DNA from 4 places in the Metabacillus sediminilitoris genome. Region 3 is predicted to be linked to each of the others. Evidence: riboswitches for the same ligand, from Rfam matches in the RefSeq annotation. Region 3 holds a riboswitch; each other region holds the start of a gene.
What was found. A riboswitch is a leader RNA that binds a small molecule or an ion and turns the genes downstream of it on or off. The one in region 3 is predicted to bind thiamine pyrophosphate.
Positions count from the first base shown of each region.

Region 1: linked by a shared signal. The riboswitch ahead of GMB29_RS15240 (acetylornithine deacetylase) and the one ahead of GMB29_RS19050 (ABC transporter substrate-binding protein) in region 3 are both predicted to bind thiamine pyrophosphate.
Region 2: linked by a shared signal. The riboswitch ahead of GMB29_RS05030 (thiamine phosphate synthase) and the one ahead of GMB29_RS19050 (ABC transporter substrate-binding protein) in region 3 are both predicted to bind thiamine pyrophosphate.
Region 4: linked by a shared signal. The riboswitch ahead of thiC (phosphomethylpyrimidine synthase ThiC) and the one ahead of GMB29_RS19050 (ABC transporter substrate-binding protein) in region 3 are both predicted to bind thiamine pyrophosphate.

Region 1 is NZ_CP046266.1:3,207,813-3,215,992, reverse strand. It holds gene GMB29_RS15245 (bile acid:sodium symporter family protein) at 114-1,097, shown strand; TPP riboswitch at 1,200-1,301, shown strand; gene GMB29_RS15240 (acetylornithine deacetylase) at 1,427-2,704, shown strand; gene tenA (thiaminase II) at 2,724-3,398, shown strand; gene GMB29_RS15230 (ABC transporter ATP-binding protein) at 3,391-4,155, shown strand; gene GMB29_RS15225 (ABC transporter permease) at 4,152-4,904, shown strand; gene GMB29_RS15220 (ABC transporter substrate-binding protein) at 4,901-5,923, shown strand; gene GMB29_RS15215 (SurA N-terminal domain-containing protein) at 6,284-7,036, opposite strand; gene GMB29_RS15210 (GNAT family N-acetyltransferase) at 7,316-8,107, opposite strand.
Region 2 is NZ_CP046266.1:983,512-991,691, reverse strand. It holds gene GMB29_RS05045 (thiazole synthase) at 1-320, opposite strand, end outside; gene thiS (sulfur carrier protein ThiS) at 325-528, opposite strand; gene thiO (glycine oxidase ThiO) at 533-1,651, opposite strand; gene GMB29_RS05030 (thiamine phosphate synthase) at 1,663-2,256, opposite strand; TPP riboswitch at 2,575-2,684, opposite strand; gene GMB29_RS05025 (monovalent cation:proton antiporter family protein) at 2,929-4,776, opposite strand; gene mgtE (magnesium transporter) at 4,900-6,267, opposite strand; gene GMB29_RS05015 (FtsW/RodA/SpoVE family cell cycle protein) at 6,633-7,808, shown strand; gene prpE (bis(5'-nucleosyl)-tetraphosphatase PrpE) at 7,895-8,180, shown strand, end outside.
Region 3 is NZ_CP046266.1:3,964,007-3,972,186, forward strand. It holds gene GMB29_RS19015 (sigma-54 interaction domain-containing protein) at 1-1,644, opposite strand, end outside; gene GMB29_RS19020 (DUF2627 domain-containing protein) at 2,031-2,267, shown strand; gene GMB29_RS19025 (glycerophosphodiester phosphodiesterase) at 2,315-3,046, opposite strand; gene GMB29_RS19030 (YycC family protein) at 3,096-3,248, shown strand; gene GMB29_RS19035 (ABC transporter ATP-binding protein) at 3,371-4,102, opposite strand; gene GMB29_RS19040 (ABC transporter permease) at 4,104-4,865, opposite strand; gene GMB29_RS19045 (thiamine-binding protein) at 4,865-5,155, opposite strand; gene GMB29_RS19050 (ABC transporter substrate-binding protein) at 5,169-6,164, opposite strand; TPP riboswitch at 6,259-6,368, opposite strand; gene GMB29_RS19055 (helix-turn-helix domain-containing protein) at 6,605-6,823, shown strand; gene GMB29_RS19060 (hypothetical protein) at 6,995-7,165, shown strand; gene spo0A (sporulation transcription factor Spo0A) at 7,501-8,180, opposite strand, start outside.
Region 4 is NZ_CP046266.1:3,188,132-3,196,311, reverse strand. It holds gene GMB29_RS15130 (YtxH domain-containing protein) at 327-794, shown strand; gene GMB29_RS15125 (DUF3243 domain-containing protein) at 837-1,166, shown strand; gene GMB29_RS15120 (phospholipase D family protein) at 1,268-2,707, shown strand; gene GMB29_RS15115 (class D sortase) at 2,762-3,376, opposite strand; gene GMB29_RS15110 (processed acidic surface protein) at 3,376-4,332, opposite strand; gene GMB29_RS15105 (YmaF family protein) at 4,443-4,844, shown strand; gene thiC (phosphomethylpyrimidine synthase ThiC) at 4,923-6,695, opposite strand; TPP riboswitch at 6,815-6,930, opposite strand; gene GMB29_RS15095 (MOSC domain-containing protein) at 7,081-7,728, opposite strand.

The DNA.
Region 1 (8,180 bases), 760 kb from region 3:
TCATAGTTGGAATTGATCGAATAAAACAATGTGATTTCAAAACTCACTTAATGCAATCCAAATTTGATACAATAAATCTACACATTGTTCATAATTAGTTAGGAGAATGCATAATGCTTCAAAAATTAAATCGGCAGCTTGAAAAATTCATGCCGTTTATTACACCAGCTAGCGTGATAATAGGAATCATATTTTCAGAACATCTATTAAGCCTCTCATTTTTAATTCCTTGGATTTTTGCACTTATGACGTTTTCAGGGAGTCTTGGTTCTAATTTTTCATCATTTAAAGGAGTTGCCAAAAGTCCGCTTCCCTTATTCATTATTCTCCTTCTCTTGCATGTTATTATGCCTGTTATCGCATGGATAACGGGACAGCTCATTTTTATGGATGATCATTTAATAGTGACTGGGTTAGTGTTAGGGGCTGTAATTCCAACTGGTGTCACAAGTGTCATTTGGGTGTCAATTTACAAAGGGAACATGGCGCTCGCTTTATCGATTATTTTAATTGATACAGTTTTATCACCATTCCTTGTACCGCAAACTCTATCACTTCTAGTCGGTCAGAATGTTGAGATGGACACATTTTCAATTATGAATGGATTGCTTTTTATGGTTGTATTGCCATCGTTAATAGGAATGCTAGTAAACCATTTATCAAAAGGCAAAAGTGTAAAAGCAGGAAAAATGTTATCGCCTTTTTCAAAATTAGGCCTTGCTACTGTTGTCATGATCAATGGTGCAGTTGTTGCCCCGTATGTTGTTGATTTTAATGGTAAGCTTTTCTTAATTGCGATAACTGTGTTTGTTTTAGCATGTGTATGTTATGTATTAATCTGGATGATTAGTAAATGGTTAAAGCAAGATCGAGAAACGAGAGCGGTTATGCTATTTACAGGCGGCATGAGGAATATAAGTGCTGGCGCTGTTATTGTTGTTCAATATTTTCCAGCTGCCGTTGCACTTCCTGTTATTATAGGGATGTTGTTTCAACAAATGTTAGCCTCCATTTTTGGCTCATTATTTAAAAGATTTGAAGATCGATCTGTTCATACGAAAAAACAACTTCCAGATAATGTGCGTGTATCATCATAACTGAATGCAGGGAATCGAAATGAATATAACTTATTGCCAAAAATAAGATAATGTGATAAAAATAGTGTAATCACTTGCTAAAAGATTCATAATTTAATAGTTATTCACCACTAGGGGAGCTGTTAAAGCTGAGAGAGACCTTTGTCTTGACCCTTATTACCTGATCTAGATAATACTAGCGTAGGGAAGAGGTGTTTGAATATACGTTTAAAAACATAGAATCAATTTGTATGTTTTTACAATGTTTTGCACAAATATTGAGCGTTCAAACCACTTCTTTCGATAAAGAAGTGGTTTTTTTGTACTTAAAAATACAAGGAGGTGTTTCGATGACAATCGAATTATCAGAATTAGTTGAGCAAATAGATAGTCGCAAAGATGAGTTGATTGATTTACTTAAAAAGCTGATTGAATTTAAAACACCGGCCCCGCCAGCCCGCAATACGAAGGAAGCTCAAACCTTTATTGCGAATTTTTTACAAGAAAAGGGTTTCATTATTGATATGTGGGATGTGTACCCGAATGATCCGAATGTTGTCGGTGTTCTGAATGGAAAAGAAGAGCATGCCTATAAAAGTTTAATCATTAACGGACATATTGATGTTGCCGAAGTAGGTAAGGATGAAAACTGGGATGTTGATCCTTTTATTCCAATTGTAAAAAATGGAGCGGTTATCGGCAGAGGTGCAGCTGATATGAAAGGTGGTTTAGCCGGGGCCTTATTTGCTATTCAGCTTTTACATGAAGCAGGAATTGACTTGCCAGGCAGCTTGCTTTTTCAATCTGTTATCGGAGAAGAAGTAGGTGAAGCAGGGACTCTCGAGTGCTGTAAACGAGGGTATAAAGCAGATTTTGCGGTCGTTGTTGATACAAGTGATTTACATATTCAAGGTCAAGGTGGCGTGATCACTGGATGGATTACAGTGAAAAGTGACCAAACCTTTCATGATGCAACAAGAAGGCAAATGATTCATGCAGGCGGGAAATTATTTGGAGCAAGTGCCATTGAGAAAATGATGGTGATCATAAATGGGTTACAGGAACTTGAACGTCACTGGGCTGTAACGAAAAGTTATCAAGGCTTCCTGCCAGGAACAAATACGATTAATCCAGCAGTCATTGAGGGTGGGAGACATGCGGCATTTATCGCAGATGAGTGCCGACTATGGATTACCGTCCACTATTATCCGAATGAAACACATGAACAAATTATTGAGGAAATAGAAGAACACATACGTCATGTCGCAAATGCTGATCCATGGCTTCGAAAAAATCCCCCTATATTTGAATGGGGAGGTAAGTCAATGATTGTTGACCGCGGGGAAATTTTTCCGTCACTTGAAGTTGATCCAAACGAGTTGGGGGTAAAGCAATTAGCATCTGCACATCGAGAAGTCATTCAAGAAGAGGTCATAATCGATGTTTCACCATCTGTAACAGATGGCGGATGGCTTGGTGAGGCTGGAATTCCGACAGCCATATATGGCCCGGGAAACTTACAAAATGCCCATGCAGTAAATGAGCAAGTATCGATCGGCCAGCTTGTTTCTTATACTAAAGTCATTTTGATGTTTATCTATAATTGGTGCAATACAAAACGTCTATAACAAATAAGGAGTGAAAAACATGAAATTCAGTCAGCGCTTAGTTGAAAAGGTTGTCCCATTATGGCAAAAAAATCATGTGCATCCGTTCGTACAAGGGATCGGCGATGGTACGTTAGAAAAAGAAAAATTTCGTTTTTATATGATTCAAGATTATTTATTTTTAATTGACTATGCAAAGCTATTTGCAATAGGTGCAGTAAAGGCTAAAGATCTTGTGACAATGGGGAAATTTGCTGCTCTTCTTGATGCCACAATAAATGAAGAAATGGAACTTCATCGTCAATATGCAAATCGCTTTGGGATCTCTCTTAACGAACTTGAAGCTGCCAAGCCTTCACCTACAACACTAGCCTATACTCATTATATGTTACATGTCAGTCAAAATGGCACACTTGCTGAACTCGTTTCATCCCTGCTTCCATGTATGTGGAGTTACTGGGAAATTGGAAAAGCATTAAATGAACGAGAAGGTGCAGATGAACATGAGTTTTATGGTGAGTGGATCAAAATGTATGCTTCAGATGATTTTGGAAAACTTGCCTTATGGTGCATTGATCTACTAGATGAATTAGCAGTAGGAAAGTCAGAATCTGAGCTGGATACATTGGAAGAAATTTTCCTAAACACAACGCGCTTTGAGTATATGTTTTGGGAAATGTCTTACAATGAAGCGATGTGGCCGACAGATGTATAAACCAGCGTTACAGTTTCAAAATGTCTCATTTGCCTATGAAAAAGAAAAGCTTCCGATTTTACAAAATTTTCATTTTCATATTAATGAGGGTGAATTTGTCAGTATCATCGGACATAGCGGCTCTGGTAAAAGTACCTTGTTTAAATTAATAACAGGCCTGGAACAGCCTGCCGATGGAATCATTTTTTTACATAATCAACAAAAGTCACATCGGCTTGGACAGGTAGGTTATATGCCTCAACAGGACTTGCTTTTACCTTGGCGCACGATTGTGGAAAATGCCGCACTCCCTTTAGAAATAAAAGGGGTTCATAAACAAAAAGCCCATAGCCAGGTTCTTGCCTTACTTGATGAGTTTGGTTTGAAGGGTGTAGAAAATAGTTTTCCAAGTGCATTGTCAGGCGGAATGAGACAAAGGGTATCATTTTTACGGACGATCTTAAGCGGATCACAGATCCTTTTATTAGATGAGCCGTTCAGTGCACTTGATGCTATCACGAGATTAACGATGCAGGAATGGTTGTTAGCACAGTGGCAAAAACGAAAAGAAACGATTCTTTTTATTACACATGATGTGAATGAAGCATTGTTTTTATCAGATCGCATCTTTATTTTTACAGAAACACCAACTAGTAAACTTGAAGAGTTCGAGGTTCCGCTTAAACGGCCGAGAGTGTTAAAGGATTTAAATATGCCTGCAGTCATTGAGTTGAAAGATCATTTAGTTGACGTACTCCGAGCAAGGGTGAAGGTATGAGTGTGATAAAAAATTATTATGCTTCTATTTTATTGGTAATTAGTTTACTAGTAATTTGGGAGATTGGCACAAAAATTGTTAATTTAGGATTTATTTTACCTGCACCAACAGATATCGGACGGAAACTTTGGGAGTTAAAAGGACCCTTATTTGCTGATCATCTACCAGCTACATTGTTAATTATTTTAATTGGTCTTTTCATTTCTATTGTATTTGGTGTGGCTTTAGCTGTTTGGATGAGTGTGAGTAAAACGATTGAAAGGGCATTTTATCCACTCATTATTTCATCGCAAATGATTCCCATTATTGCATTAGCACCTATTTTTGTACTTTGGTTCGGCTACTCGATCTGGAGCAAAGTTGTTGTAACAATTCTTATAACGTTTTTTCCGATAACGGTAAACACATATGATGGACTTCGTTCCACTAGTAAGGAATACAGGGATCTATTGTTAACAATGGGGGCAAGCAAAAAGGACTTATTCTTAAAACTTCAAGTACCATCTAGTGCCCCGCATTTCTTTTCTGGTTTAAAGGTAGCCGTTACGCTTAGTGTTATTGGTGCAGCTATCGGCGAATGGATCGGCGCACAAGCTGGATTAGGCTACTTTAGCAGAAGAATGATGACACAGTTTGATGGGGCAGGTGTCTTTGCGCCAATTGTCATATTATCGTCAGTTGGCATTCTTTTATTTCTGCTTGTTGTAGCATTAGAAAAAATTGTACTTAAATGGAGGAGAACAGAGTGAAAAAGATTTTATTGGTAGTAGTAAGTTTAGTAGTTGCGTTAATGACAGCATGTTCGAACAGTGAAAGCACTGCATCTAAAAAGACTGCAGAGGGAAATGGCGAAACAAAGGAATTAAAAGATGTCAGCATTATGCTTGATTGGTATCCTAATGCTGTCCATAGTTATTTATATGTTGCACAAGAAAAAGGATATTTTGAAGAGGAAGGAATTCAAGTTGATATTCAATTTCCTGCCAATCCAACTGATCCAATTAACTTAGCAGCAGCAGGGAAAGTTACCCTCGGAATTTCATATCAGCCAGATGTCATTATTGCCCGCGCTAATCAAAATGTGCAAATTAAGTCAGTCGGAGCGATTGTAAGATCACCTTTAAATCGAGTGGTTTTCAAAGCTGACAGTGATATTCAGTCCCCTAAAGATTTAGAAGGAAAAACAGTTGGTTATCCAGGTATCCCATTAAATGAATCACTTATCAGATCAATGGTGAAGGCGGATGGCGGTAATCCAGATCAAGTTAAAATGGTGGATGTAGGTTTTGAGCTGAATTCTTCAATCGTTACTGATAAAGTCGATGCAGTCATTGGTGCATATATTAACCATGAAGTCCCAGTATTGAAACATGAAGGTTATGAAACACGTAATCTTAATCCAACTGAATATGATATTCCTCCTTATAATGAATTAATTGCTGTTACAAGTGATAAAACATGGGATGAAGAACAAGTGAGTATTCAAGCGTTTTGGCGTGCAGCAACAAAGGGATATGAATTCACTGCTGAACATCCCAAAGAAGCATTAGATATTCTATTAAAACATCAGGATGAAGCAAACTTCCCATTAGTAGAAGAGGTAGAAGAGGAAAGTCTTGATATTTTGTTGCCATTAATGAAGTCTGAAGAGGGCTTTGGCAGCCAAAGTAAAGATCAATGGGAACAGACAATCGGCTGGATGAAGGATGCTGGATTAATTGACAATGAGCCTACTGTTGATGATATTTTTGTCAATATGACAGAGTAATTGAAGAAGCCTCTCTGAAACATAAAATAAGAAAAGACGTGTGAATTGTTCTTATTTTGTAAGAGTTTTTTTCTAGCGACCATTCCTTTGAAGAAGAAAAGGTCGCATATGAATTTCAAAAGAATGCACATACAATGTTAAGGATTAAAAAGATTAAATGAGAGTGATCTTTTGTTATTTAAAAGCAGCAGCGTAAGAATGGAATAAGTTTGAATTTATCAATACGTTGAACGCTACCGAATGAAACGCAATAAAATAAATAAAGCCACACTGTACAGAAGATCTTTTAACCTTCTAAACAGTGTGGCTTATTCAATACCTAAAAGCTGATCCTACGAATAGCTTGAGCTCATGCTCTAATTAGATTTTCAATTCAACCTTTGCAGCTTCACGAAGTTCCTCTATTTTAGGATTGAGCTTTTCTTGAGTTTTTTGTTGTTCAAGCTGCAGTTTAAGCTCTTCTTTTACGTCTTCAAATTTCTGTTTTTCTTTTGATTCTGTTTCGTTACTTGCCATTGAATCATAATATTCTTTAATCTCTTCTTCTTTTACTTCTTCAACCTTTAAATCATTTTTTACATATTTGCTATATTTAACAGTGTCAGAGATTTGTTTTTTAAGATTATCAAATGTAAGGTTATTTTCCTTCAATGCTTTTTCAAATTCTTCTTCATTTTCATATTGAGCTTTTAAGCCGTCTAGTTCTTTGTTAATCTCTTCATCGGTTGCTTTATAGCCTTTTTTATCGATCTCTTGCATGAGCAATGTTTGTCCAACAAGCCCTTCAAGGGTATAATCTTTAATTTGCTTTGCTATTTCATCTGTAGTAGGGTCTTGTCCCATTAGTTGAAACTGCATTTGTGAAATACTTAAAGCGTTATTATATTCGGCTCCTTTTAGTTCCTGGCCATTGACAACTGCAACAACCTGATCATCCTTTACTTTTTGCTTTTCAAGCTTTTTTTGCATTTCTTCAGGATCTACTGCAGCTTGTTCTTCTTTCTGTTTGGTATCAGATGCTTCATCAGTTTTTGCTTTGTCCTCATCGTTATTACATGCAGCAAGTGATAAAGCTAATAAACCGATTAATAATGTTAACAAGTATTTTTTCATTGTCGTTCTCCTTTCGCTATTAGGAAAAATACTATTTATCAAGACATGCATAGTTGGAATTGTATAACAGTTACACGTAAAATGAAAGGGATTAACTAATTAAATTGAGAGACTTTAATCAGTTTAGTTTTTTTGTCCCTACTTATTGTTAACGAGACTTATTACGAACAGACCATCACATATCTGTGGTTTTGTTGCCCATCGACGGATCTTTAGATACAGTTAATATTCTTTGAATCTCAAAGGGTTTGTAGCCTGTTAAAATGAGAATCGGACTTCCTAATTAGGGTAAGCCATACTCCATTTGCCGATATCCTTAAAACCAAGTCGCTTATATATTCGACCAGCCCTCGGGTTGTCATAAAACAAACAAAGTGATTTTCCTTCTGAAAGAAGCTCAAGGCATAATTCACTCATGACAATAGAAGCGAGTCCCTTTTGGCGTACATCAGGATGTGAACAAACGCCGACAACCATTCCTGAATATGTATTTTCTGCTGTTGTAGAGGCGAGTGAAATCACTTTTCCTTCATGATTTTCAATGTAAAATGAACGACCGGTATTCGTCTCAATTGTTCGTATGTAGCTTTGCTTAGCTTCAGGACCAAAATCAAATTCTTCGATTTGTACCTGAAGCTCAAACATTCTCTCGACATCCTTTAAAGAAGCTTTCTTTACAAGATAGTTATGTTCGACTTCATTTCTTATAGAATTGTTCTTTAATTCAGCAAAAAAAGTCTTTTTTACTTTTTGAAAGGGTATATGCTCTCCAATCTGGCTGACAAGCTCCTCTTTTCCTGAAACCATAACGAGGTCAGGGTCCTCTGTGATCACCTTAATGAAATTTTTTATATCAATCTTTGTTTTAGCATAAGGAATATAGGAATGCTGATAGCGCAGTAACACACCCTCTATTTCACCATTAGTGTCAAATTGGACATAAATATCTTGAAAGTCTGAATTATAACCAAAATTTTCAATGTCCCCAATAATAAAAAGATTCATTGCTCGTTCTTCTAATAAAAACTCAATGAGCTGTAAATGATCTCTTTCATCACATTTTCTAAACAATTCTTTTCCCTCCCTAAGATGAAAACGAACTAGCGGGGATAACGGCTCGTAAAGACCCGGTATGCCTCGTTAA
Region 2 (8,180 bases), 2.6 Mb from region 3:
AGCAAAGATCTGTCATCACCAATGACTTCTACTTTTATCATGTCACATAAGCCGGAAGCTTTTGCAAGCTTTGCAATTCTTACCGCTTCTTCAGCTGTTTTCGCACCTGCAGTATTAGGTAAAAGTGTATATTTTGATACATCCAATTGTTCTAAAAAATTTGGCTGTGTTGGCTCAAAAATATTCATTCTTCGTACTGCAAACGTTAAGATTTCAGACTCAGACTGTGCAACAGCTTCCTTTTGAATATTAAATGAAGGGTATTTTCCTGTACCTAATAATAATCTTGATTGAAATGTTTTGTCAGCTATTTTTAACATAAAATCATCCTCCTCCTACAAAATGTACGAGTTCAACCTCATCACCGTTTTGTAACGGAGTTGACTCGTAATGATCTTTTAATATAATTTCTCGATTATGCTCAACAATGACTAAGCGATCTTCTAATTGATAGAATGCTAGTAATTGTTGAATCGTCCCTACATCAAAACTTAACTCTACTAATTCACCATTTAATTTAATGGTCATACTTTCACCTCATTGCTTGCAATTGTGGTCTAACTATTGAAAACGTATTGATATAATCCTCATTTTGTTGTCTGCCTAGAATAAGATCCCTTACCATCTCACCTGTCTTCGGTGCTAAAAGGATACCATTGCGATAATGGCCTGTTGCAAAATAAATGTGTTCTCCATTCGGATGCTGGCCAATATATGGCTTTCCATCATGTGATTGTGGCCTCAACCCTGACCAAGTTTCATGTAGCTGTGAGGAAGCAATGCTTGGCATGATCGGTGTTATTTTTTCAATAAGCGACTGGATTCCTCCAATTGTCGGTGCTGTACTCCAATCATCTTCAACCATTGTTGCGCCGATAACGATTCTTCCATCCCCTTTCGGGACGATATAACAATGGTCATAAAAGATCGTTTTTTCTAAACTTATTTCGCTGCTTTTAACAGAAAGACATTCTCCCTTTACAGGCTTCATTCCTGCATTTACACCTAATTGCTTGAAGAAATGTCCACTCCACACGCCATTCGCTATCACGACTTTGTTAACACTAAAATCAGCTCGTGGAGTTGATAACGTATAGCCATTCTTTGACGTTTTTTTAATAGCATGTACAGGTGAATTTTCTAAAATTGTTGCTCCTAGTAAACTAGCAGACTTTGAAAATGCTGCACAAACATGTAGTGGTGAGACATGACCATCCTCTTTTATGTATAATGCCCCTTTAATACTCGTTGAAAGGGTTGATTCATGTTCAAGCACCATCTCTTTTTCATGCCATTCTACTGACTTATAGTAGCTTGCTGCTTCTTTTAAAGAATCAGCTTCATCATCATTCATGGCGATTTTATACATCCCTTTATCAACAAGCCCAATATTGATCTGTGATCGTTCTGAAAGTTCATATTGTAAGCTATGATATAGCCGTTGACTTTCTTTCGCAAATTGATAAAAAGCGTCATTTTTTTCAAGCTCAGAATTCGCTCCAAGCATACCAGCTGCAGCACTTGTTGCCCCTGTGCCGATTTTATGACTTTCTAAGACTAGGACAGAAACACCTTCTTTTGCTAAGTGATAGGCAATTGATTGACCAATGATGCCACCGCCGATTATTCCTACCTCATATTGTTTGTTCATGGTATTCCTCCTTAGGCAAAACTCGCTTTTATATTCTGTATGGCACGAGCAGGATGCTCACTTCCAATAACATATGACATAACAGCAACTCCACTCACTTTTATGCCTTTTAACTTTGGAATGGTATCCGGAACGATCCCGCCAATCGCAATCACTGGAATTTGGATATGTTGACATATGTCAGCTAATTGCTTTACTCCGCGTGGCAATAAAGCTGCTTTTGACTCAGTTGCGAACACATGACCAAACAATACATAATCTGCTCCCGCTCTTTCACATTCCATCGCCTCTTCAAGAGAATGAACTGAGCGGCCAATCCTTAATGCAGGTTCAAATTCCCTCACTCTTTCGATTGGAAAGCTATGCCCTGGTAAGTGCACATTAGGAATTTGATTAAGTAATGCGACATCAAGTCGGTCATTGATTACAAGCTTACGTCTTGGCACACCGCCATCAATTAATATTGCGACAATTTTCAGAATTTCAGAAACAGGTTTTGATTTTTCACGAATGTGGATAAAGTCTGCTTGTTTGTGAATCATTAAAATACGGGCAGTCACATCTTCCACTGTCTGTTTTCCATCTGTAATTACATGAATTTCCACTTTTCTCACCTTGATTTAATGATTTTTTTAAAATAAGGCTGTTTTCTCATACTTTGTTGGTATTTACCAAGTAGTGCAGTGTGGTTGATTGCAGCGAGAGATGCACGATGACCGTGGGGCGGGCGGTGAGCCTCCTCGGCGTAAACGCCTGCATGAGTCTCACCTGTCCCGCTGCACCCGCAGGAGTCTCGTAATCTGCTCCAATCAACCTTAAATAGTTTTTTCGTTCTAAAAGCAACAATCTCTTAGAAGAAAGTCTAAACCAAAAACAAAAAACCACTTTCCAAAATAAGAAAGTGGTTTATACACATAGTTATAAATATGCCGTATCCACTTCCCTACGCTGGTATGAACCAGATCAGGTTATAAGGGTCTTAAAGAAGCACTTTAATCTCAGCCCATACTATAGGGCTCCCCTAGCGGTTAATCATTATTAAGTTTTTTGTCTAGCTCCTGCGCCGCAGCCCCGAAGCACAGGACGTGCAAGTGCAGTCAATGCGACAGGATGTCGCGTTATTGACTGCCTCGAGATCATAAGCCACTCATGAATTGAAGGCAAAGAACGCCTTCTATTCATGCGCGTCTTATTTGCCTGAGGCTGAACAAGGCGCATCCGCTTTTCTCATATCTCTATCATACCAAATGATTAATAACTTTCAAGAGTAAAAGTTGTTATCTAAGCTCAAGCTCACGTTTTAACTCCTTCACATACTCTCTTGATCCTGTCACAATGAGACGATCCCCAACTTTCAGATCAGTATCTCCATGCGGGACTATGGAATCCTTTCCACGGAAGATTCGCACAAAAATAATATCGCCTGTAAACGGGAAATTTCGAAGTAAAATGTTGTTATATTTCGCGTTGCTTAAGTTGATTTGATACAGCATTGATTCCTGATTTGTTAAGATCTTCATCACACCTGGAGCTTCAATGAGTGCTCGAAGCATCGTTTTTGTAGAAAGTAATGTAGAAAACACATCAATACCGTGCTCTTTCAGTTTCATATCTAATTCTGGGGAAGCAACGCTTGCAATGATTCGATTCACTTCCTCTTCTTTTGCAAACAAAGCAATATCAGCATTTCTTTGTTCATCACCTGTTGCCACAACGATGAGGTCCACATCAAATGCATGTTGTTCTTTTAATGTTTCCACTTCAAAATCAGTGATTTCTTTTATTTCAAACATAGATTCAGCGATTTGCTTATCGATTTTATCTTGCTGTGTATGAAAGACAATTGTTTCATATAATTCGGGGTTTAGCTCTCTAGTAACAGGTAAGGATGTTTGATTTGCTCCAATAAATGCAACCTTAATTTTCGCCTGTTCTGTTTTATGTTTTGGGAAGAGCTTTTTAAAGAAAATCGGCGTAAAAATACTTGTTATGACTGCAACTAAAATAAGAGCTCCCGAAATTTCAGGAGTAATAATCTCCATACGTTCACCAACCGTTGCGGCGGCAATCACTAATGAAAGTGTTGAAGTTAAGAGAAATCCTGATGCAAGTGTTGTTTTGAGATCATACCAGCGTTTCAAGAAGAATATTGGTATGATTTTAGAAATTAAAAGTGCAATCAATAGTAAAGGAATTAATAAAAAGATTTTCGGATCTTTAAACAATGCCCAAATATCTAAGTCTACTCCAACCATCACAAAGAAAATCGGGATTAAAAACCCATAACCGAACGAATCAAGCTTCTGTACCATTTCCTTATTTGGTGATAATAACGAGACAAGAACACCTGCTAAAAATGCTCCAAGAATATTCTCAGCACCGATTGTTTCAGAGATGGCTACCAAAACAATAATAAGCGTAAATACAGCACGAGTACCGATCTGAATTGTTCCCTTTGACATCGTTTCAATAAACGAGCGATGCTTAAACGATTTTCCTAAGAAATAAAGTAATACACCTGCAGCAAATAGAATTAATAACAGCCATGTATTACTATCTCCTCCACCGTAAATTGATGCAAATACTGCTAGCAAAATCATAGTGACCAAATCAGCAATGACAGCGACTAGTAAAATAATCTGGCCGATATTTGAATTCATGATGCCACCTTCTTTTAAAGTCGGCACCACTACCCCAAGAGAAATAGTTGAGATAATAAGCGTCATTAAAAACGCGTTGTCTATTAACCCAATCAGGACAAAGAGATATGAAAGCAATAAGGAAAGGACAAAAATACCAGCAAAGACGATCGATGCTACAGCAAATGTATTTGGAGCATCTTTTCCAGATGGAAGCTTTTCCTTCTTTTTTCCTTTCGCGAAAGCGGAAAAGTCAATTTCAAGCCCACTCAAAAACATCAAGAAAATAAAGCCGAGCATTGACAATGTTTCAAGCCACATATCCTGTGATACAATATCGAATCCGCTTTTCCCTATAATTAATCCGACAATAATTTCAGCCACAACAACAGGCATAAAATTCATTTTAAAACGATGTAACAAAATCGGAGTAATAAAGGCTGCGAGAATAACAATAACTAATGATGTAACAGATGCTCCATGCATCAAATCCCTCCTCTTAAGAAAAGCTAAATGGCCTTATCGGCGAATTTCAAGATATATCATCGATCTCAAAAAACATATGCTATTCCGGCGAAATCACAGCTATGAAATTTTCCTGGCAATTTCCTAAATCAAGTACTGCATAAACAAAGTAGCCATTCCAAAATAGATTAATATGCTTATAATGTCATTAATAGTTGTAATAAAAGGGCCTGAAGCAACAGCAGGGTCAACTTTTAACCGATGCATAATGAGCGGGATAAAAGCACCTGCAATAGTTGCTACCGTTAATGTGGCTAGAATGGATATGCCTACTAATAATCCTAAAAAAATATCTTCCTGCCAAATAAAAACAATCAATGTAACCACTACCCCGCAGATTGTTCCTGTAATGAGGCCGGTTCCAGCTTCTCTTACAATCATTTTAATCGTACTTTGATCTTCTAAATCACCGACTGCAATTCTTCTAACAGCTACAGCTAATGCCTGGGTACCAGTATTACCTGCCATACCCGCAATTAACGGGATAAAAACAGCTAATATCGCTACTTTATCTAGTGTTTCCTCAAATCTTCCGATTAGACTTGCAGTAAACATCCCTAAAAACAAGAGAATAATCAGCCATGGAAGTCGTTTTTTTGCCGCTGTTAATGGTCCACGATCATTTGAATCTACATCAGAGATCGCTGCAAGCTTCGAGTAATCATCACTCGCTTCTTCATCAATGACGTCAACAATATCATCAACAGTAATGATTCCGAGTAAATGCCCTTGAAAGTCAATAACAGGTACAGCTAAAAAGTTATAGTCCTTCATTTTCCTGGCAACTTCTTCTTGATCCTCCGCTACACTAACAGAATACACACGTTCATTCATTACCTCGGAAATCATTTCATCTGGTTCATTGATGATTAAATCTCTAAGGGAGATCACTCCAACAAGTTTTTTATCCTTGTCAATAACATAGATGTAATAGATGGTTTCAGCATTAGGTGCTTCATTTTTTAATATTTGCATTGCAGAATGAACGGTTTGATTGGCGTGAATGGAGATATACTCGGTCGTCATAATACTTCCTGCCGTATACTCCTCATAATGAAGGAGCTCTCTAATTTCTTCAGCTGCCTCATCATCCATAATCGTTAAATAACTTGCAACCTGGTCCTTATTCAGTTCATTTAAAACATCTACTGCATCATCTGCATACATTTGTCCAAGCATATTTGCGGCAAATGTGGGATCCATTTCAGATAAATACGTCTCATATTGATCATCTTCATCTTTAATATTCTCAAAGACAGCAGCCATTTCTTCTGGAGAGAGGTATGTATACAAGGTTGACCTGTCGTGCTCATCTAGTTTCACAAAAAACTTTGCCTGATCATATGGATGAAGCTCTAAGTAAATCTTACGAAATTCATCCACACTATGACTTGATAAAGCAGAAAGCAATGCTTCCTCTTCCAATTCTAGTTTTTCTCTTTCATCAGACATGTTTAGCCTCCTCCTCTCAGATGTAATAATTTAGTTATTTAAAAAATAACTTATTCATGTAAAATAGAGAAATGTCTATTGCATTCGACAATTTTATCGATCATTCTACATATTGCACAATTCCTTATTTATACGATAATATTCTATATGATAACAGTAGAACTTTACAATTAATTCAATAACATTGGTATGAAAAATTTTGCTTATTTACAAGAACCTAATAAATCCTTTTTAAAAAAGTAATTTGGTGAATGACCAATGAGTATAAATGATTCTTTGCAAATTGTTCACATTTGATTAAGATGGTTAATGATACAATGACAAAGATATTATCTTCAACCTATAAGATTAGAAAGGGATCGAATATGACAAATGAAAAATCCCCTCAACAACAAATAGATTATACATTAATATTTATTATGTTTTTATTAGCAATTGTAAGTACAGTTGCGATTAAAAGTGCAGAATTGACCTTACCAGAAACTCTGCAAAGTATAAATTTCTCACTTAAACAAATACAGTGGTACGTAATAGGTATATTTGCTGTTGCCATGACAATGCTTATTGACTATGATCGCTTTAAACAGCTCTCATGGTATTTATATGGCTTTGGGCTCTTACTGTTACTTGGTCTCGAAATATTACCTGCTCCAATTGTTCAAACGATTAAGGGTGCAACAAGTTGGTATAAACTTGGACCTCTTGGTAACTTCCAGCCATCAGAACTAATGAAGATCTTTATGATTATCGTACTGAGTAAAATTATTGCTGATCATCGTGAAAAATACTCAAGAAATACTGTAAAAGATGATTTTATTTTAATAGGAAAGATAGCAGCAGCTGCAGCTCCTCCGGTCCTTCTTTTAGTAAGACAGCCCGATATGGGGATGACAATGGTATTTTGTGCGATTATTGGTTCACTCATTTTAGTATCAGGAATTAAATGGCGTATTATTTTAACAGCTGTTATTTCCGTTGTTACTGTGATGGGTACTGGTATATTTATTTTTATTAAATTTCCTGATTTTTTCCTTAAATATATATTGGGCGGACAAGAATATCAGCTTAGCAGATTTTATGGCTGGTTAAATCCATTTGAATATGCAGGAGAACAAGGTTTCCAACTTGTAAAATCTTTACTTGCAATTGGCTCAGGTGAACTAATTGGAAAAGGCTATCAAAATCTAGAAGTTTATCTACCAGAGGCACATACTGACTTTATCTTTGCCATTATCTCTGAACAATTTGGATTTATCGGAGGGAGTATTGTTGTTTCACTCTTCTTCTTATTAATTTATCGAATGATTCATATTTCATTAGAAAGCAATGATCCATTTGGCAGCTATTTATGTACGGGTGTAATAGGTATGATTACATTCCAAGTTTTCCAAAACATTGGGATGACAATCGGTTTACTCCCAATCACAGGTCTTCCACTGCCTTTTGTAAGCTATGGAGGCAGCTCGCTCGCAACCTATATGGTCGCTATCGGAATCGTCCTAAATGTCCGATCACGTACAAGAAAATACATGTTTGACTAAAAAGATGGTACCCTATTAAATGGGTACCTTTTTTTGACTGAACCCGTTTAACCGGAGATTAGTCCATTTTATAATGAGGTGAGTCAATGAATATTGATGTTGTTGGTGATATCCATGGATGTTTTGCTGAATTTGAGGCGTTAACGAAAAAGCTTGGGTATGATTGGTCGTCAGGGATTCCGGTTCATCCTAACAATCGAAAACTCTCATTTGTTGGTGATTTAACAGATCGTGGACCTAACTCCTTAAAAGTAATTGAGGTTGTTTATCGTCTGATAAAAGAAAAGAAAGCTTTTTATTCACCAGGAAACCATTGCAACAAACTTTACCGTTATTTTTTAGGAAATAAGGTGCAAGTCACACATGGACTTG
Region 3 (8,180 bases):
ACGAATGTCTTCTTTTCGGTCTCTGAGCGGCGGTATTGAAATCGGATAACGATTTAAGCGATAGTATAAATCTTCGCGAAACCTACCTTCAGACATAGCTTTCTCAATATTTATATTTGTTGCAGCAATCACCCGGACATTAATCTGCAATGGCTTTGTTCCACCGACTTTTACAATTTCATTTTCCTGTAATACGCGAAGAAGCTTCGCTTGCATGTTTGCCGATAATTCCCCTATTTCGTCCAAAAAGATACTTCCATTATTCGCTTCCTCAAAGTATCCTCTTTTCCCACCTCGTTTTGCTCCTGAGAATGCACCTTCTTCATAGCCAAAAAGTTCACTCTCTAAGAGAGTTTCAGATATTGCAGCACAATTAACCCGAATAAATTTGTTATATTTACGATCACTTGCATTATGGATAGCATGTGCAAAAAGCTCTTTCCCAGTACCAGACTCACCTCTAAGAAGGACAGTAGCAGGTGTTTTTGCTCCTAATTTTGCCTGTTCAATGGCCATTTTCATTTCTTCACTTATGCCAATAATGTCTTCAAATGAATACTTTGCTTCCAAGGTACGAATGATTTGTCTTGCCCGACTTAGTTCCGTTGTCAGCGTTTGGATTTCAGACATGTCATGAATAACACCTACACTCCCTTTTAGCTTTCCATTAACGATAACAGGAGCAACATTCACGATAACATCTCGTTTAGCAGGACCTACCTTCATTCTAACACCGCGTACAGGACGTCTTGTTTGCAGTACTTTCATATGCATACTTTCACCTTCTGAAATATCAGCTGTCGCCGGCTTTCCAATAATTTGTTCTTTTGTTAAGCCAGTCATTTTTGTATATGCTCGATTAATGAGCAAACCATGACCTTCTTCATCAACAACAGAAATTGCCTCCTCTGATGATTGAATAATCGCTTCAAGCATTACTTGTATATCCTTTAGATTCGTTACCTCTTCAGCTAGATGAACAACTTCTGTAATATCTTTAAAAAGTGATAAAGCACCAAGCAGATTGCCTGCTTCATCAATCAAAGGAATACGCGTTGTGATAATTTTAAGTCCATTTTCAAGTACTTGTTCTTGATTTAATTCGATTTCTCGAGTACTAAGTGTTCTCGCCAACTTACTTGAAGAAATAACATCATTAATCTTTTGTCCAAGTGCTTTTTCACGTGGATATTCAGTCATTTCCTCCGCTCTTTTATTAAATAAAATAATCTTTTCTTGCAAATCAATCACAATCATGCCATCATTTGTTGAATTAAAAATAGTTTGTTGCTTATAAGCCTCTTCTTTTAGTCGCGTTATTAATTCTTCCTTCTCTTCGATAAGTTCAAAAATGATATGCGCCACTGTACTAGGAATCATCATAACCTCTGGTGCTTTTTGCTTTTCTAATTGCTCTATGACTTTATCGTTTCCAGTCGCATCAATTATAATATTAAGATTATTTTTAATGACAGATGTCCATTCAGTCCTCGTTGCAACACCAAGCTTTCTAGCTAATTTCATCCCCGGAGCATCATTATTTAGATCTACTATTGCTACAACTTCCAAAATACTTTTTTCAATAATCCTTCTTAATAAAGCTGTTCCACCTTTACCCGCACCAACTATTAATACTCGCTGCATAAATCTGTCCCCTTTTTGATATAACATTGATTAAGAAAAGCGTATTTTATACATTGCTTTACATCATCCAAAAACTAACAGGCTTAACACATGGTTCATTACCATAATGTTGTTGATCAAAAGATTACCTAAGACTTACATTTAACGTTTTTCCTTGCCCTTAAGTTAAACATCATTTGATATCCTTGTGCCTGAAGCCAGAAAAATAACAACATACAAACATTTATTCCATATATTTATACAAGCAATAGCATAAGTGCCGCATTTGCTATTGAATAACTTTTGCAAAAAATTGCACACCTCTATCATATCCTAAACAATTTCCCTTGACAAACAACGGAGAGATCAAGACAATAAATTGAGAGAACTTGAAAGGACTATTACACATGTCTAGAATTCTTGCACTTTTCATTATGGTCATACCTGCCTTTCTAGCTGCATATGGAGTTAAACTCATGAGAGATATGACATTTGGAATTCTTCAACCTCCAATTCCATTTTTGTGGCTTCAATTTTTAATTGGGGTTATTTTATTTCTAGGTGGTCTAAGCTTTGTTGCGGGGTTTATTTTTTACAGAGATCGAAAACAAAATAGAGTTCAAAAGAGATTTACTAAGAAATAATTATGCATCAAAAAAAGAGTGTGCCCGCTACGGACACACTCTTTTGGTTATTCATTATGTTTTTTTAACTGAGCAGCTAATTCAGGAAAATCAGTAATTATCGCTGAACATTTATTTTTAAAAAGGCTGTTTATTGTATCTATCTCATTTACTGTAAATGGACGGACATCTATTCCACATTGCTGCGATTCTAAAATAATCTTCGGATTTGCAGCATAATAATGTGGGTGTAAACCTTTTGCACCAATACTTATTGCATAATTCCAAGGTTTATATAACCCTACCATATATAAAATGGCTGTTTCAATGTCAGATGAAATCTCCTTACATTTAACCAAACTGTAGTGGTTAAATGATGAGATAATGACTCTTTTCTGAAGATTGAAATGATTGATCAACTCTATTGTTTTCTCTTCAATATTTGGATAGTCAATGATCCCATTTTTCAATTCGACGTTAACGATACATGAATCTCGTGTTGTTGCCCATTCTAGTACTTCCTTTAAGGTAGGTACATTTGCGGACCCTTTATATTCAGGAAATGTATAGCTTGCATCTAATCGAGAGATTTCAGTTAACGTTAAATCTTTCACAAATCCTGTACCATTTGTTGTACGGTCTACTTTTTCATCATGGATTACGACGATCTCTCCATCTTTTGTCATTTGGACATCTAATTCAATACCGTCTGCCCCTGCATCCATTGCTGCCTTAAAAGATATCATCGTATTTTCTGGAAAACTCCCAGCAGAACCTCTATGTCCAATTATTAATGTCATCTTGTTAACACCTTCATTTCGTGTAAAATAAGAAAGAGGAGGAATGCAAATGAGACCATTACAAATATCTGCTGAAACAGCACAAAAACTTGCTGAGTCATTGAATGTTCCACTTGAACAAGTTATGCATATGCCGCAGCATATACTACTTGCTAAGCTTGCAGAATTAAATACCAATAAAGATTCGGAAAAGAAAGACTAATTGACAGTCTTTCTTTTTTTGTTTTCATATAAAAATAATCACAATTTATATTCGGTTCTTACTATTTAAATTCCTTTAGTTTAAAAAAAAGCGTAGATTTTTAATATACTACGCTTTAGGTGTCACACCTTTAATGTACGATAAATTTTTCTTCTCCACTCCAAGAATTCTTCAGTAAGAAAAAGTTCTTCATCTCGAGGTCTCTTAAACGGTATCACAAATTCACTCACAATCGATGCAGGTTTATTTGAAAGAATAACAATACGATCCGATAAAAATAAGGCTTCCTCAATATTATGTGTGATAAATAAAACTGTTTGACGATTGTTTTCCCACATTGATAATAGCCATTTCTGCATATCAAGACGGGTTAGTTCATCTAAAGCAGAAAATGGTTCATCGAGTAAAATAAGCGGCTGCGGACTTAACAACGCTCTAATAAATGAAACACGCTGCTTCATTCCGCCTGACAGTTCATGTGGATAAGCATGGACATATGAAGTTAAACCGGCTTTTTCTAGCATTTGCATAGCTTTTTCCTTATTCTTTTTGGCAGTTAACTCCTGACCAAGAAGAACATTTTGTAAAACCGTTCTCCAAGGAAGTAAAGAAGACGATTGCGGCATATAGCTAATTGAGCCTGTTCTCCCATTAATGATGTCATCTTCTAGTAAAATCGTTCCTTTTTCAGGTGTAAGAATTCCACCAATCAAAGAAAAGAGTGTGCTTTTCCCACTCCCGGAAGGTCCAAGTATCGATACAAATTCGCCGTCATTTACTTGCATATTAAGGTTCTTGATGACTTCAATTCCTGAAAATGTTTTTGAAATATCCTGCAAGGTTAATATGCTCATATCATTTAGCTCCTTTTAACTGCCATCTAATAAGTAAGCGTTCTAATAGCATAATGATTGCGAAGAATATGAGACTAAGAGCCATAATGGCAAATATTGCAACAAACACACGATCAGCTCGAAATGAAGAAGAAGCTAGTGTCATGTATACCCCAACCCCCTCTTTGGCTCCGAGCCATTCAGAAATAACCGCTCCCATAATGCTATATGTAGCAGAAATTTTAATTCCAGAAAAAATCGCTGGAAGTGCGTGTGGCAGTTCCAGCTTCCAAAACAATTGTTGACGACTGGCACCTGACATTTTCATGTAATGGATTAAATCAGAAGCTGTTTGTTTAAAGCCATCAAGTGCTGCAACAGTAACCGGAAAAAAGCAGACAAGTGTAATAACGATCATTTTCGGCAAAACACCGAAACCAAACCATATGACGAGAAGGGGTGCTAAAACAATTACCGGGACATTTTGTGATAGAATGAGCAATGGATAAACAGACTCTCTCACAAATGGAACCACATGTAGTAACACTGCCGTTAATAATCCTATACAAACTCCGATTGCAAAACCTGAAAATCCAAGCTTTGTTGTCGCGAGCAAGTGTCCCGAAAAGCTTTCCCAGCCTGTGATCATTTCTTTGATAATCTTAGATGGTGCTGGTAAAAGCCACTCAGGGACATTAGTCTTTTTAACAAGAATTTCCCAAAGAAAAAAGAAAAGAAGGAGAACAATAATCGGTCTCCATCCCTTCAAGTAGTTCGTTTTCATTAGCGGTATTTCTCCGTTAAATCATCCATTGCAATTCCAGTTGGCTGATATAAGATTTTCACTTGAGAGATTACATTTCGGCTTCCCATTTCGATCATGCGCTCATTCATTTTTGTAATAATAGTAAATAATTGAGGAAGCTCACCTTCCATTGTGGTTTCCAATGGATGTACCTCATATTTCACACCTGCTTCAGCAATGATTTTAATTGCTTCATCCACATATGGAATGACATCCTCACCATTTTTTGTTTTCGGGATAATTTGTATGCTGATTAATGCATTGGTCATTTTTAACTACTCCTTACTTTGGTAAATATTCGTTTGTAAATGCTTTCTCTGCATCTAGTTGTTTTTCTAATAATTTATTTTCGTACATCCAATTTGCATAGTTTTCCCAAACTTCCTGCTTTTGTTCCCCCCATCTCGGTGCATCATCTTGATAGCGAGAAGCTAACCATTCTTGACTTTTCTTTACTAATTCAGGATCTAAGTCTGGAGCAGCTTTGATTAAGATGTCCGCTGCCTGGTCTGGGTTTTCAATTGCATACTTATAACCTTTTGAAACAGCAGATAAAAATTTCTTTGCTTGTTCTGGATTTGTTTCAAGTTTCTCTTCATTCGTAGCTAGCACAGGTGTATAATAATCAAGATTTTCACTATAGTCAGTTAAATAAATCATATTAATTTTTTCACCGCGTAACTCAGCTTCAATACCTGTCCAACCATAATAAATCCATGCAAAATCAATATCGCGTTTTACTGCTGTAAAAAAGTCAGCATCTCCAATATTTACAATCGAAACATCTTCAACATTTGCATCTTCCTGATTCATCAATGATGAGATGACTGATTTCTCAACAGGTGCTCCCCATCCTCCATATGTTTTCCCTGCGAAATCCTTTGGAGATTTAATATTTTTTTCAGCTGGTGAAGCAAAACCTGATGTATTGTGTTGAATGACTGCTGCAATTGAAACAAGTGGTACTCCTTGCACACGAGCTTGAGTAATACTTTCTTGATAGCTTACACCATAGTCTGCTTTACCTGAAGCAACGAGCTGATCAGCGCCTGTTTCTCCTGGCATAATGATTTCAACATCTAAGCCTTCCTCTTTAAAATATCCTTTTTCTTGTGCAACATATAAACCTGTATGATTTGTATTTGCCGTCCAATCAAGCACAACTGTAATTTTCTCATTCTTCTTCGTATTCTGATCTTTTTTTGCTGTATCTTGTCCATTTGCACACCCTGCAAGGAGAAGACCAAGTGAACAAAGCAGCACGATCCATTTTTTCATGACATTTCCTCCTGTTGTCTATGTAATAACGTTTTTGAAAAAATAAAAAAACACCCGGAAAAAGAACCCGCGCGTACGCAACAAACATATTTAATCTATCATCGAATATGTTTCCTCCGCTGGTCTTAACCAGTTCAGGTTCAAAGGGTCAGCATCTTACAGATCCAATCTCAACCAGTCACACTGGTTCCCCTACAATTCTTAGCTATTTACTTTTTCTATAAGGTATTATAACAGATAGACAAGAATTTGCTATAGAAAAAAACTTAGGATGGAGAATGTTTCGAAGAATGAAATGAAAAATAAAATATCAAAAGTACGTCATGAACTTCCCGAGTCTATAACTTACTATATAAATAAAAAATAGAACGAAGCATTAGTGAGTAAGTATCAATACGATTGATTGTATGGTATGCTTAGATAAAAGCGAGGTGTTAATTTTGACTGCATATAAAGCTAAGAAAAGTAATCTTAAAGAACTTTTATCAAAAAGCAACACTGAGCTTGATGTTCTTGCGACTAATACGAATATTCCAATGGAACAACTTACAGCGTATCTTGATACTAAGGTCATGAGTTTGAATAATGCAATGAGTATATCAAAAGAATTAAACTGTACAATAGAAGATCTTTATGTATGGAAAGTTTCTGAGGAGTGATTAAGTTCACTCTTTTTTATTTTCCTTGAAACAGTGAGAAAATTCATTGTATTGTTACACCTCATATTTTCGACAAATTAAGATTGGAATAAAATCTTTCACTTACATAGATTGATTTTGATTTCTGACCTATCATTACCTCATAAATGATGAAGAAAAAGGGTGAAACAATTGAAACAATATATTTTCACTGTCAATGCTAACAAAGTGCAGCGTGAGCTTATTATTAATGCTAGAGGTATAACAGAGGCAGTCGAACAAGTCATGCATATTTTGAAATTTGATGGAGTGAAAGGTTCTATTCAAATGAAAAGTATTCAATTTAAAGGTATTAAATATTAGCTAACCTGTTCCATACATGCGTTTATATTCCTACTCTACTCAGTTAAGTAAGCCTTTCTTATCCTTCCCAACTTCTTAGCAAATACTGCTAATTAAACGTATCTATCACACCACTTTTTATAGTTGGTATCCTACTCACGAAAGACCTACTCAAAGAAAATGAGTTCCCAATTGTATTATGACGTTAACGAAAATAAAAACCTCCCTAATTCTTGGAATAGTCCAATAAAAAAGAAGGTTGTTTTTTAAATATCCATAGGTATTCTTTAACCGGTCAGTTAGTATGATATTTCAGGTTAAACTCTATTCCTTGAAACTGCATACTCCTATCCATTTCAAGAAGCTTTATGTTCCAAGCGTAATTTATCCGCAACCATCGCGATAAATTCTGAATTTGTTGGTTTCGCTTTTGTCATGCTTACCGTATATCCAAATAACGAAGAGATCGATTCGATATTTCCACGACTCCATGCTACTTCAATTGCATGGCGGATAGCACGTTCTACACGTGATGCTGTTGTATTGTATTTTTTTGCAATGTCAGGATATAACACTTTTGTAATGGATCCTAATAATTCGATATCATTATAAACCATTGAAATGGCTTCACGTAAGTACATATATCCTTTAATATGTGCCGGAACTCCGATTTCATGAATGATGCTTGTAATACTAGCGTCAAGGTTTTTACCTTTTCCTTGTGATTCATTCGAAGTTCTGATCGATGAGCTTGATCGTTTAATAAGCGGTGCTGCATTCCCGCTTACTTGACGAATATGACTTGCTAATCCTTCCATATCAAATGGCTTTAGAATAAAGTAAGCTGCACCAAGATCAACTGCTTTTTTCGTCACATCCTCTTGACCAAATGCTGTTAGCATAATGACGTTTGGCTGAGGACGATCAGCTTGTCGTAACTTTTCTAAAACTCCTAAACCGTCCAAATGAGGCATAATAATATCTAATACTAGTACATCTGGTTCTTTATCTTTTAACATATTTAAACATTCTTGGC
Region 4 (8,180 bases), 780 kb from region 3:
TCTAATAGATGCATCAATAGTAATTGATATATTGCTGACAATAGTATTACGTATAGAAAAAAGAAAGGTTTCATTTCATGATAAACTTTTTTCTATATCTTATATAGTAGAGATTTTTTATAGATAGGGCAATAAGTTTGATTTTATAAGAGTTGAATGTTAATCGGACGTTATCGCCATTATCAACATTATGATTTAACAAAGCTTTTAGAAAAAGTAAGAGTTAATCGATGAGAGTTTTATTTCTTAGATTAATAGTTTAATAATGATTTAGTTCGGGAATAGAACAACTAACATAAATAACAAAAACATTGGAGGTAATAAAAATGAGACAAGATATCATGGTTGAAGAAAATCAAAATAAAAGTAAATTAGTAACAGGTATGATTATTGGAGGTGCCATTGGAGCATGTATTACTTTGCTTGATAAAAATACAAGAGAAACTGTTGCTACAAAGGCTGTTGATTTGAAAGATACGTCGAAAAATGTTTTCACACATGTGAAAGAAAATCCTAATGAAGTTAAGGATCAAATCATGGAGCAAGTAAAGCAAGCGACAGATACATTAAAAAACACAATGCAAGAGGCAAAACAATTAATCGAACGTATTAATTCTGATGTTGTCATAAACGCAAAAGAAATCTCAAGTGATGCTGTTAGTTTTGCGGAGGATGCGAAAGAAGAGTTAAGAGATATTCAAACAAATATGAAGGATACAGGCTCAAAGCTAATTGAAACAAGTCAAGAACAGGAGACACAATCTAACAATCAAATGAATAAACAATTTAATTAATGTCATAATCAAAGGCAAAAAATAAAAAATGGAGGGATATTCATGGATCAATCAAATGAAACAAATCAATCAGAACAGCTTAATAAGGTGGAAAGAGCTGTTAACGGTTTGAAGCAAGAAGAAAAGGATGAAATCCTTTCAAATTTTGAAGGATTCAAGGAATTCCTTGGAAACAAGGTAGCATTAGGTAAGAAAATGGGACTAACTGAGGAGCAGCTTGCACTTGCGACTCAGAAGGTAGCGGGATATTTAGCGGAACATGAAGCACCGCGCAATCGTGAGGAAAAGCTGCTTCAAGAACTTTGGAGGGCTGGATCTGAAGATGAGCGTCATATGTTATCACATATGTTAGTGAAACTTGTTAAGTATTAAGTGGGATACATCTTCATTTAAAAATATAGTCATATCTATTTTCTAAAAGAGGTTTGCCCTTTGTGGTTAACCTCTTTTTTGAACAGAACGGTGGGGGAGCAATGGAAAAGCTTAAAGAGATTTTAAAGAGAAAAACAACTTGGGTCATTCTGCTATTTGTCATCCTCTTTTTTAGTGTAAATTTTTATCATACAAACAAATCTTTACCAAATGGAGTTGCATATGAAGGACAAACGCATATGGTGAAAGATGTGGAGTTTTTATATGATCTTACCTACCAAGATGCTCATGGTGAAACGAGGATGAAACAAGAGATTTTCAAGGAGATTTTTAAAACAATTGAAAAAGCAGAGGAATTTATTGTCATCGATATGTTTCTTTTAAATGGTTATACAGATGATGATGATAAGTATCCTAACATAAGTAAGATTTTAACGAAAAAAATCATCGAACAGAAAGAGAAAAATCCACATCTAAAAGTACATATCATAACTGATGAAATCAATACGACATACAATTCACATAAAGTGGAGCTGTTTGAAACGCTAAAGAAACATGGGGTCCCTATCACCTATACTGATTTAAATAAGTTAAGAGATCCTAATCCATTATACTCAGGACTATGGAGAGTTGCCCTTCAATGGTTTGGACAGGAGGGAATTGGTTGGTTGCCAAACCCGTTAGCTGAAAATGCTCCAAAGGTAACGGTAAGATCTTATGTAAAATTACTTAATATTAAAGCAAATCATAGAAAAGTTATTGCAACAGAAGATGAAGCGATTATTTCATCAGCAAACGCTCATGATGCTAGTGGATATCATGCGAATATTGCCTTTAAAGTAAGTGGTCATGTTATCGGTGATATCCTTGAGTCAGAACAGGCAGTTGCTAGTTTTTCAGGATCTGATCGTCTTCCAAATTTGGAGGATAAGAAATCTGGTGGAGGCGAAATTGCGATCCAGTTATTAACGGAAGGAAAAATACAAAAGCATATCATAGAAGCAATCAGTGCGACAAAAAAGGGTGAAACGATTTGGCTTGCCATGTTTTATTTAGCAGATGCGGAAATCCTAGAAGAATTAAAAGCAGCTGCAGAAAGAAATGTAAAAATTAATATCATTCTTGACCCAAACCAGAATGCATTTGGATCTGAAAAAATAGGACTGCCGAATCTGCCTGTTGCAGCAGAATTGATGAATCTAGCAGAGGAGAATATAACAATCCGTTGGTATAATACAGGGAAAGAGCAATTTCACTCTAAATTGATTTATGTTGAAAAAAATAAAGAGTCGGTTATTATAGGTGGTTCCGCAAATTTCACTGAGAGAAATTTAGATAATTACAATCTTGAAACAAATCTAAAGATTGTGGCACCGAACCAATCAGAAGTAGTGAAAGAAATAGATGACTATTTCCATCGTTTATGGACAAATGAAGATGGAGTTTTTACAGCTGATTATGAAAAATATCAGGATAAATTACCAGTTTTTAAATATGTTCTATATTTAATGCAAAAACTTTTTCGTTTTACAACTTATTAAAACTAGTATTGCGTTTTATTCTATAGAAAAATAAAAAAGGCTGATATGGATATGTTATCCACTTTCAGCCTTTTTTCGTTCGATTTTTGGTTTCGTTATTTGCTCTGCTTCAATAATATAACGTTGAGGTGCCGGCCCTATAAATGTAAAGGGATAGCAAGTCGTTAACGTTAATGTGCTTCTTGGCTTTGGTACAATCACCGTTTCATCGTCTTTATCAACAATACGAATTTTTTTGATTTTGTATATATAATATGTTCCGAGTCTCTCGACAATAAGTTTGTCACCAACAAGTAACCGGTCCAGATGACGAAAAAACGTATCGCGATGCCCAGATAATACAGTATTGCTCTTTTCTCCAGGTAAAGCGGTGCCTTTCACATGGCCGATTCCTTTTATTAAAATCTGCTCACTTTCTCCATGGAAAATAGGAAGAGTTTGCTTTAGCTTTGGGATGGATAAAGTCCCTATCTTTTCACCATCTTCTGGATAAGGAGCAAGAACGGGTTGGATAATCTCTGCTTTTTTTGCCTCAGCAGACGAGGTTTGCTCTATTTTGATTTTATCAACAGATTGTACTCCGATCATAATCCAATAAGCATGATAACTAAAAACAAACAAGCCAATTACAATAAAACCAATTGAAAGGAAAGAAATTATTTTTTTCATTAAGTAACCTTGTGAATTCTTTTTGAAAACATAAATACAATTATACCGAGGCCGATTAATAAAAGTCCAAATAACATATTTGCCCATAATGTTGAAGCAGTGTTTGGCAATTTGTTATGGAATAGGGTTGTAAGCTCACCAGCTAAATCTCCAACTTCAGCAAATTCCTTTCCTGATTGGAAGAGAAAATCAGACATAAGCATTTCCTCTGACATCTGCATATCCAAAATAAGACCGCCGTTTGTATGATATAGTTGGATTAATAGAACATTTCCATATAATTCTTCCATATTGATGAGTTCTTTAAATGTTACAGGAGTTTCAACACCGCTTCGATTAACCAAATAAAATTGAGGTTCCAGCTTTAAAATGCCCATCATATCTTGTAAAACGGAGACTAATTCATCTTGTTGTGCTTCTGTAAGTTCTGTTGTTTCATCAATCATTAGAAATGGATCTAATCGAGTTATGATTCCTTCCATTTGTTGTTCGAGAGGTTCTTGATCAAGCTCCATAAAATGAGTAAATAATGAATCTACTTCTGCATCAGTTAGCCCGATAAGCGCCATAAATTCTTCAAGTTCAGCCATTTCTTCGTCATGGCCTAAATAAAAGCTGAGGGCGATATCAAGATCTTCAATAAAATAATAGTCATCCAAAGTTTCTCCAAACTCTGCTAAAATCGTGTCCATCTCAGGTCTTGTTAATTCATATTGGAGAAGTAAATCAGCTAAATTCTCATTTGTTATAGGTGTACCAAGCATATCTTTTAGATCTTCTATTGTTTCAAAATCATCAATTGTAAGCTCATAATAACCTAGATAGTCTGTCAGATCATTCATCGTCCAGTCTAATTCAGATAACAATTGATCTAGTTCATTTTGTGGCGGAGCAGCAAAAGATGTCTGCTGAACAAAGAACAAAAGGACAATACTTATTAAAAATGCTTTTTTCATACTTCCAATCCTCCAAATAATCATGTCTATGAGGGTATTATTTGAAAGATTATATAAATTATTCCAAGAGGATGTTTGTTTGCTAAAGTTAGGAGTAGAGGGGGGTGTTTATGAATCTATTAATAGGTGCTGTTAAACCACATCATACGCATTATTATTTATTGAAATCTTCGGATGCAAAAGGTCATTATCATGTTGTGAAGGGTATTGTAAGAGTAATCAATGGGAATCGTTTAGATCGCCATATTCACATGTTTAGAGGCATTACTACTCTTGATAACCGCCATTATCATCGTTTTTATGGAAAAACAGGTCCTGCTATTCCTTTGGAAGGTGGAGGGCATTATCATTTGATAGATGAGAGGACATTTTATAATTATGATGAACCGCTCGAGGCACAATTCGGCGGAGTGATTTACGGAGAGCATGATCGGCCAAAACATGAACATCGATTTAGCGGCAAAACAATTGATATAATAGGGTATGACCCATTTTTTAAATCATTTTTATAATGAAGGAAATATCCCCACCTTAATCCAAGTATGTAAATAAGGTGGGGGAAAGATAAATAAAAGCAAAGTTATGTGACTTTATTTGTAGATAACAGATCCGCCGTCAATAAATTCCTTTGCTTTTTCCTTTAAGCCATTTTCTAGCATTTCTTGTTCGGAAAAATTGCCGTTCGTTGCCATTTGTCGAATATCTTGAGAAATTCTCATTGAACAGAATTTTGGCCCGCACATTGAACAGAAATGGGCTGTTTTTGCTCCTTCAGCAGGTAATGTTTCATCATGATATTCAAGAGCTTTTTCTGGATCCAGGGAAAGATTGAATTGATCATGCCATCTGAATTCAAATCTTGCTTTTGAAAGGGCATCATCACGATTTTGTGCGCCTGGATGTCCTTTTGCTAAGTCAGCCGCATGTGCAGCAATTTTATACGCAATAACACCTTCGCGTACATCATCTTTATTTGGTAAGCCAAGATGTTCTTTAGGTGTAACATAGCAAAGCATCGCTGTGCCAAACCAACCGATCATCGCTGCACCAATTGCAGATGTTATATGATCATAGCCTGGTGCAATATCTGTTGTTAATGGACCTAATGTATAAAAGGGTGCTTCCTTACAGATTTCCTGCTGTTTATCGACGTTTTCCTTTATTAAATGCATCGGTACATGACCAGGGCCTTCTATCATGACTTGAACATCATATTTCCAAGCAATTTCTGTTAATTCACCTAGTGTTTCTAGTTCAGCAAATTGTGCTTCATCATTGGCATCGGCAATAGAACCAGGTCTTAACCCATCACCAAGTGAGATAGAAATATCATATTTCGTTAAAATCTCACAAATTTCATTGAAATGTGTGTAGAGAAAGTTCTCCTTATGATGAGCAAGGCACCATTGTGCTAAAATAGAACCGCCTCGTGATACAATTCCTGTTGTACGTTTTGCTGTAAGTGGTATATATCGAAGCAGCACGCCAGCATGAATAGTAAAATAATCAACACCTTGTTCAGCTTGTTCAATTAGTGTGTCTCGATATACTTCCCATGTTAAATCTTCAGCAATACCGTTCACTTTTTCTAAAGCCTGGTAAATAGGTACCGTCCCTACAGGAACAGGAGAGTTACGAATGATCCATTCTCTCGTTGTGTGTATGTCCTTACCAGTCGATAAGTCCATAATATTATCAGCACCCCAGCGAGTTGCCCATGTCATCTTTTCCACTTCTTCTTCAATCGATGAGGAAACAGCGGAATTTCCGATATTTGCGTTGATCTTTACATGAAAATTCTTTCCGATAATCATTGGTTCACTTTCTGGATGATTGATATTAGCAGGGATAATGGCACGTCCTGCAGCTACCTCTTGGCGAACAAATTCAGGTTCCATAGACTCTCTAATCGCAATAAATTCCATCTCAGGAGTGATGATTCCTTTACGAGCATAGTGAAGCTGTGTGACGCTTTTTCCTTCTTTGGCCACTATTGGTTTTATATGTTGTGATGGAAATACTTCTAAATTTGTTTGCTTCTTCGTCAATTTATAGCCATTATCTTCAGGCTTTACAGTACGACCTTCATATCGTTCCACATCGTTTCGAGCTAAAATCCATTTCTCTCTTATTCTTGGCAGCCCTTTTCGAATATCAATTTCAGCGGTTACATCAGTATAAGGCCCGCTTGTATCGTATACTCTTATAGGTGGATTTGTTTCCTCACCATATGTATTTTTTGTTGGACTTTGAGAAATTTGCCTTACTGGTACTTTAACATCAGGGGTACTTCCTTGAACATAAACCTTTTTACTTCCTGGAAATGGCTGTTTGATATTAATTTTCATGATACTCCTCCTCATAAGTGAATGAACATGAATTCTTTCAGAAACAGCGAAAGGCAAAATAAAAACGGATTCTGATATTCAGAACCCGTTTGGAGTAGGTAATAACTGTAAAAAGGAACGAAGAAATGTCCTTTTAACAACTGTTACTACTTCCCTACGCTGGTATCATCCAGATCAGGTTCAAAGGGTCAAAGAACTTCAAGCGCGTTCTTCTCTCAGTCCAAGCTAATGGACTCCCCTAGTAGAAAATGGTATTAAGTTAAAATCAGTACTAACTATAACATAATTACTCTGCTAGTCAATGAAATATTTTTAAAATTTTTATTTTTGATCTTTTTGAACTAGAGAGAATTGAAAACGTAAGAGAAATAAGAGTTTTGACTTTATAGCTAAGAATCTATCATTGTTTTGCCTGATTATAAAGCTTTAACATTCTTTCTTTCCATTCTAAAGCAAGTTCATCGATCGAGAGAATGGATTCTATTTGGGAAAGATCCTTTTTATTAAAAAAGTATGTATGATGAATGGCTGCAATCGAAATTTCTTTAGGATGCTTTTTAAGTAATGTTATTGCAGAATCTGAAGTAATTGTGCCTTCCTGTAATACGCGAAAGAAATATCCAGTATAACCCACTTCAACAATTTTACTTAATAGTGTGTTAATGTTTGCATGTTTATTAATCGTTGAACATGGAAACCTGCCTTGTGATACTTGTAAAATTGCTGTACCAATTTGAAACACATCGCCAATACAGACATCTTTTTCTTCCATTGCGGTTGGTGTAAGATTCTCGCCAAATGCAGCATTTGGTAGACTTCTTCCATAAAGCTTTTCCCAATGTGCATAGTGTTCATATGGATAAACACATATAACTCTTTCGCTTCCGCCATGAAACTCATGATTTTCAACATCATCACCATCAACACGATGAGATAAAACCTCTAGTTTATCAACTTGTTTTTTTGAAATTCCAGAACGGTACTCTGTTCCGTTATAGGAGAGTGTTTTTGGCGTCCCTTTACTTAACCATATAATTTTTGCTGTCATATCGATCACATCCTAATTAGATTCCGATTTGGCATAAAAGTGCCACTAATTAATAATATGGAGAAATGGAGTTAGATTACAAGCCAAACATTTTAAAAAGCTATTCATATAAGAGGGGGGGTGTCTGATCAACGGCTAAAAAAATACATCAATAATGAATAATTGATGTACATGATCATACGATATGGCTTTTTTCAGGCTCTTTATCTTGTAGGAATGAATTTTCTTCATTCATTTTTATATTTAGCAAGTGATCCAGGTGTTGACTTGCCATTATTGTTCGATGAAGTGTAGCCCGTTTTCTTTTGTGATTTTTATCATTTGTTACCGGTATTCTTTAATTACAACATCAATCGTTTTCATAATGAACGCCTCGCATTAAACTTTACATAGTGGAAAAGTCCTGGTAATACAATTATCGGATTTTTTTACCTATAGTAAGGTTAATTGCG